Tistrella mobilis: one gene and its partner. The protein of the gene in region 1 binds, or shares a complex with, the protein of each later gene. Links are inferred from orthologs where the notes say so. Each region holds a gene or a part of one and is shown on either strand. Other genes may lie near its edges.

Evidence for each region.
Region 2: the proteins of P7L68_RS08390 (region 1) and dnaN are in contact, whole or in part, in a cryo-EM structure (PDB 8GIZ), measured with the Escherichia coli proteins. The link is inferred for Tistrella mobilis from one-to-one orthologs.

What each region holds. Positions count from the first base shown.
Region 1 is NZ_CP121017.1:575,882-579,087, reverse strand. What follows is about bases 248-3,138. They hold P7L68_RS08390 (DNA polymerase III subunit gamma/tau), read left to right. Parts: upstream 248-572; coding sequence 573-2,705; downstream 2,706-3,138. Other genes in these bases: P7L68_RS08385 (YbaB/EbfC family nucleoid-associated protein), read left to right, coding at 2,804-3,127. Outside these bases: nudC (NAD(+) diphosphatase), read right to left, coding at 1-193; P7L68_RS08380 (helix-turn-helix domain-containing protein), read left to right, coding at 3,144-3,206. UniProt on the Escherichia coli protein: Part of the beta sliding clamp loading complex, which hydrolyzes ATP to load the beta clamp onto primed DNA to form the DNA replication pre-initiation complex.
Region 2 is NZ_CP121017.1:922-4,146, forward strand. Bases 57-2,966 are described here. They hold dnaN (DNA polymerase III subunit beta), read left to right. Parts: upstream 57-905; coding sequence 906-2,027; downstream 2,028-2,966. Other genes in these bases: dnaA (chromosomal replication initiator protein DnaA), read left to right, coding at 57-700; recF (DNA replication/repair protein RecF), read left to right, coding at 2,024-2,966. In the rest of the region: more of dnaA, read left to right, coding at 1-56; more of recF, read left to right, coding at 2,967-3,225. UniProt on the Escherichia coli protein: Confers DNA tethering and processivity to DNA polymerases and other proteins. Acts as a clamp, forming a ring around DNA (a reaction catalyzed by the clamp-loading complex) which diffuses in an ATP-independent manner freely and bidirectionally along dsDNA.

The DNA of each region.
Region 1 (3,206 bases):
CCAGCAGCGCCATGGTCATACCGCCGGCCGTGGGGGCCACGATCGTCTGATCGCGCCAGATCAGCACGCTGCGCGCTTCCGGGGCGGCGGCGCGGGCGGCGATCCAGTCCGGATCCCGGCGGTGGCGTCCGGCGCGATCGATGCGCAGGCCGGCGAGCACATTGGGGCGGTCGGGATCATGCGGGTCGTACATCGGGGTCGTCCTCGGACTTTGGCGGAACTTCGCGGCTCTTCACGGCAATGGCGGGAACGATAGCACCATCGCCCGGGGCTGTCCCGCCGCCGGCACGCCGCCGCATCCGCCGGCCCGCCTCCCGCGGAGGCTGCACAGCGGGCTTGCAAACCGGGGGCCTCATCCCCATAGTGACCCGCGGAAGGCTGGCGCGGACGGAGAGCCTCGCCAACCCGGTCAGGGCCGGAAGGCAGCAGCCGTAACGAGTTGCGATCCGGGTCGCTGTCCAGCCTTCCACCTCATTTGCCAGCCTTCCACCTCACTTGTCCTCGCCTGCCTGCCTCGATCCCTCTTCCGGGCCGCGCCGCCCTCTTCCCAGAGATCCCGACCGGAACCCGGCATGACCGCATCCGACATCGCCGCAGAGCCAGCCCCGACCGCAGATGCGGCCGGCGGCGCCACGGCGACGGGATCAGCCGCAACGGGGACGCCCGTCGAATACCGCGTTCTCGCCCGCAAATACCGCCCCCGCACCTTCGCTGAGCTGATCGGCCAGGATGCGCTGGTCCGCACGCTGACCAATGCGATCGAGACCGGCCGCCTGGCCCATGCCTTCCTGCTGACCGGCGTGCGCGGCGTGGGCAAGACCTCGACCGCCCGTATCATCGCCCGGGCGCTGAACTGCACCGGCCCCGACGGCACCGGCGGGCCGACACCCGCGCCCTGCGGGGTGTGCGAGAACTGCCGCATGATCGTCGAGGACCGCCATGTCGACGTGCTGGAGATGGACGCGGCCAGCCGCACCGGCGTCAACGACATCCGCGAGATCATCGAGGGCGTGCGCTATCGCCCGGTCGGTGCGCGGTTCAAGATCTACATCATCGACGAGGTCCACATGCTCTCGACCAGCGCGTTCAACGCGCTGCTCAAGACGCTTGAGGAACCGCCGGCGCATGTGAAGTTCATCTTCGCCACCACCGAACTGCGCAAGGTGCCGGTGACGGTGCTGTCGCGCTGCCAGCGCTTCGATCTGAAACGGGTCGAGCCCGAGGTGCTCTCCGCCCATTTCTCCCGCATTGCCGGGATCGAGGGGGCAGAGATCGACGATGCGGCCATGGCGCTGATCGCGCGGGCCGCCGACGGGTCGGTGCGCGACGGCCTCTCTTTGCTCGACCAGGCCATCGCCCATGGCGCCGGCCGCGTCACCGAACATCAGGTCCGCGACATGCTGGGCCTCGCGGACCGTGCGATCGTGGTCGACCTCTTGGACCGGACATTGTCGGGCGATGTCGCCGCTGCGCTCGCGATCATGGATGATCAGGCCCGTGCCGGTGCCGATCCGGCGGTGATCGTGGAAGACATGCTGGCGCTGGTGCACCTGATGACCCGCGTCAAGCTGGCCGGTGCCGAGGGCAAGGGCCCGGTGTTGACCGCGGCCGAGCGCGATGCCGCCCATCGCATCGCCCAGCGCCTTGGCATGGCCCATCTGGGCCGCGCCTGGCAGATGCTGCTCAAGGGTCTGGGAGAGGTGCGCCTCGCCCCCGTGCCCCAGGCTGCGGCCGAGATGGTGGTGATCCGTCTGGCCCATGCCGCCGACCTGCCCGACCCGGCCGAGCTTGCCCGGATGCTGAAGGATGCCGGGACGGGCGGCCCTGCGGGTGGTGGCTCCGGAGGGCCCCCGCCCCGCCCTAGCCCGGCCGCCGGGGCGTCTCAAGCGCCGACCCCGGCGGCGCCAAACCGGCGCCCCCTCGAACCGCCCCGCGCGGCCCCTTCTCCACGTCCGATCGAGGCCCCGCGCCCCGTCGAGATATCACGTCAGATCGAGACATCACGTCCGGTCGAGGCCCCGAAGCCTGCACCCGCGGCCCCCAAACCCGTGCCGGCCCCAAAATCCGGGCCGACAACCAGATCCGAGCCGACAACCAGGCCCGAACCGGCCGCCGAACCCGAGCAGCTGCTGCCCGACGAGATCCGCACCAGGCTCGATCGCTGGCGCGAGATCATCGACCTGCTGCGCCGGCATCGGGAGATCCGGATCGTGCCGGAACTGCGCGCCGCGGCCCATGTCGCCGAAATTACGGTTACGGCTGCCGAACGCCGGCTGGTGCTGGCCTTCGAGCCGGGGACCGATGGCGGGCTCGCCACGAAGCTTCAGGATCTGCTGAGCCGGATCGACGACGCCCCCTGGCAGGTGCTGGCGGCCGGCGCCCTCAACGATCCGGCGCTGGCCGCCGCCGCACGGGCGACGCCGACGCTGGTGCAGTACGACGAGATGCGCAACCGGCGCATGCTGGCGCTGGCCCGCCGCCATCCGATGGTCGAGGCCGTGTTCGCGGCCTTCCCCGGGGCGACGCTCGAAGCCGTCACCCCGATCTTCGCCGCCGGCACTGCTGCCGAACAAGGCGGCGGCCAGACCGAGATCGAGCGGCTGGATGCCGAGATGTTCGACGGCATCTTCGACGAAGAGGCCTATGGTGCCGGCGACGAGGATGCCGCCGGGGCCGATTACGATGCGCGGTTTGCGGATTTCTGACCGCGCATCGCCCGCCGGGGCGGTGCAGGGCTGGCGCCGGCCGCCCCCCGCCTTTATATAGCAGCCAACATCCGATCCCGACCCGAGGAGCCCTTGTGATGCGCAACATCGGCCAGTTGATGAAGCAGGCCCAGAAGATGCAGTCGAAGATGGCCGAGATGCAGGAGCAGCTCGCCAAGGTCGAGATCTCCGGCCAGTCGGGCGGCGGCATGGTCACTGCGGTGATGACCGGCAAGTCCGAGCTGCGCAGCCTGAAGATCGACCCCAAGCTGGTCGATCCGGAAGAGGTCGAGATGCTGGAAGACCTGATCGTCGCGGCGGTGAACGACGCGAAGAAGAAGGTCGAGACCTATGTCAACGACGAGATGCAGAAGATGACCGGCGGGCTGAACATCCCCGGCATGGGCAACCTGCCCTTCTGATCCCGTCGGCAGTCCCATGACCGATACCGGCGGGGCCGCCTATGTCGAGACCCCGCCGCCCCCGGCCCTTGGCGGGCTG
Region 2 (3,225 bases), 570 kb from region 1 along the record:
CGACGTGCAGTTCATCAGCGGCAAGGACTCGACCCAGGAAGAGTTCTTCCACACCTTCAACGCGCTGGTGGATCAGAATCGCCAGATCGTGGTTTCCGGTGACCGCTCGCCTTCGGACCTGGATGGTATGGAAGAGCGGCTGCGCTCCCGCCTCGGCTGGGGCATGGTCGCCGACATTCATCCCACCACCTATGAACTGCGCCTCGGCATCTTGCAGCAGAAGGCGGATCAGCTGGGTGCGGTGGTGCCGGTGAAGGTGCTGGAATTCCTGGCCCACAAGATCGCCTCCAATGTCCGCGAGCTGGAGGGTGCCCTCAACCGTGTCGTCGCCCATGCGACCCTGGTCGGCCGGGCGATCACGCTGGAGACCACCCAGGAAGTGCTCCAGGATCTGCTGCGCGCCAACGAGCGCCGGCTGACGATCGAGGACATCCAGAAGCGGGTGGCCGAGCATTTCAACATCCGGGTCTCGGACATGCACTCCGCCCGGCGCTCGCGCGCCATCGCGCGGCCGCGGCAGGTGGCGATGTACCTGGCCAAGCAGCTCACTCAGTCGAGCCTGCCCGAGATCGGCCGCAAATTCGGTGGCCGCGACCACACCACGGTGATGCACGCGGTCAAGAAGGTCGAGGAACTGGCCGGTCAGGATGCCGGTTTCTCCGACGATATCGAGCTGCTGCGGCGGATGCTGGAAAGCTGAACGGAGCCATCCGTCCCGTCCCGGCTGCGCGGTCCGCGCCCCGGTGAAATCTGCCGTCGCACTGGCTTCACGCGCGCGCGGGCGGTATACTCCTAGCCCCTGACGGGGCCAGAGTCCGGAACCGTCTCCGGGGCCGTCACCGCCCTCTCAGATCTGCCGGCCGGGCATGCCCCAAGCCGATCGACAGCCCTCACCGGGAGCGCACATGAAGCTGACCATCGAACGCGCCGCCCTGCTCCGCGCGCTGACCCACGTGCAGAGCGTCGTCGAGCGCCGCAACACGATTCCGATCCTGGCCAATGTGCAGGTCGAGGCGGAAGCCTCGGGCCGGCTTCGCCTGACCGCCACCGATCTGGATCTGTCGGTGGTGGAGGATGTGCCGGCGACGGTGGGGCAGCCGGGGCGGACCACCGTGCCGGCGCACACGCTGCACGACATCGTCCGCAAGCTGCCCGACGGAGCCGAGGTCGAGCTGGCGCTTGATGCCGCCAAGGGCCAGGTGAAGCTGACTGCCGGGCGCTACGCTTCGGCGCTGTCGGTGCTGCCGGCCGAGGATTTCCCCGAGATCGCCGAGGGCAACCTGCCCTTCGCCTTTTCGCTGCCGGCCGAGGAGCTGAAGCGGCTGATCGATAAGACCCGCTTCGCAATCTCCACCGAAGAGACGCGCTACTACCTGAACGGTATCTATCTGCATGTGGCCGAAGGGCCGGATGGCCGCCGGCTGCGTGCGGTCGCGACCGATGGTCACCGCTTGGCGCGTGTCGAGGCGGATGTACCAGAAGGCGCGGCCGGCATGCCTGGCGTGATCGTGCCCCGCAAGGCGGTGGGCGAGTTGCGCAAGCTGGTCGACGAGGTCGAGGCTGAGGTGTCTGTGGCACTGTCGGAAACCAAGATCCGCTTCGTCTTCGGCGATGTGGTCCTGGTCTCGAAGCTGATCGACGGCTCGTTCCCGGATTACGAGCGGGTGATCCCGGCGGGCAACGACAAGATGGTGCGCATCGACTGCAAGCCCTTCGCGGCCGCGGTGGATCGTGTCGCCACGATTTCGAGCGAGAAGTCGCGCGCCGTACGGTTCTCGCTCACCGATGGCCGGCTTGATCTTGCCGTGACCAGCCCGGATAACGGCTCGGCAAGTGAAGAGCTGACGGTCGACTACGAAGGCCAGCACATCGATATCGGCTTCAACTCGCGCTATGTGCTTGATGTGGCCGGCCAGATCGACGGCGATCTGATGGAGCTGGCGATCGCTGACGGGGCTTCGCCGGTGGTGATCCGCGACACGGCGGACGCCGGTGCGCTCTATGTGCTGATGCCGATGCGGATTTGATCACGTCCGACCTCACCGATTTTCCGGAGCGCGTGACCGGTGCCGCGTCCTTGCGGCCCGGCGTGATGCGACCGGCCATCACCAGGCTGGTCCTGACCGGCTTCCGCAATTACCCGACCCTGCGTCTGGCGCTGGATCCGGCACCGGTGGTGCTGACCGGGCCCAATGGTGCCGGTAAAACCAATCTGCTTGAAGCCGTGTCTATGCTGGCTCCCGGGCGCGGTCTGCGCGGTGCGCGGCTTGGGGAAATGGACCGGCTGGCTCCGGGCGAGGAGATCCGCGCTGCCGGCGGCGGTTGGGCAGTTGCGGCGACGGTCGAGACGGCCGACGGTCCGGTCGAGGTCGGCACCGGCCTGGCCGGTGGCGGTCTGGAGCGTGAGCGCCGGATTGTCCGGGTGGATGGGCGTAATTCGAGCGCAGCGGAACTCGGGCGGCGCTGGTCGGTCCTCTGGGTGACGCCGGCGATGGACCGGCTGTTCGTCGAGGGGGCGGGCAACCGGCGGCGGTTCTTCGACCGGCTGGTCTATGGGCTGGATCCCGACCATGCCGGGCGGATCGCCGCCTACGAGCAGGCGATGCGCGAGCGGGCGCGTTTGCTGCGAGATGGCCGGCGGGATCCCGCCTGGCTTGGCACGCTGGAGGCGACCATGGCCGCCAAGGGCGTTGCGATCGCGGCTGCGCGGCTGGGTTTCGCAAGCCAGCTGAAATCGGTTCTGGTGGCGGGTGGTCACGGCTTCCCCAAGGCCCGGATTGCGATTGAGGGCGAGGTGGAGGCGGCACTTGCCGGCCAGCCCGCCCTTGCGGTGGAAGACGGGCTGGCCCGACGGCTGGCCGAAAACCGGGGGATCGATGCCGAGACCGGGACGACCCGGGCCGGTGTCCATCGCACGGATCTGGCCGTGACCCACGAGGGCAACGGCATGCCGGCGGCGCGCTGCTCCACCGGCGAACAGAAGGCGCTGCTGCTGGCCCTGGTGCTGGCGGTGGCACGGCTGAAACGGACGGTGGAAGGATCGGCGCCGATCCTGCTGCTGGATGAAGTTGCAGCCCATCTCGATGCCGAGCGACGCGACGCGCTGTATGACGTGCTCGTTTCGCTTGGCGCCCAGGCCTGGCTTACCGGCACCGACCGCCCGCTCTTCGCCGGGCTCGGCGGCGGACGGGCGCAGTTCGTGCGGATCACCGATGCCTCGGCGAT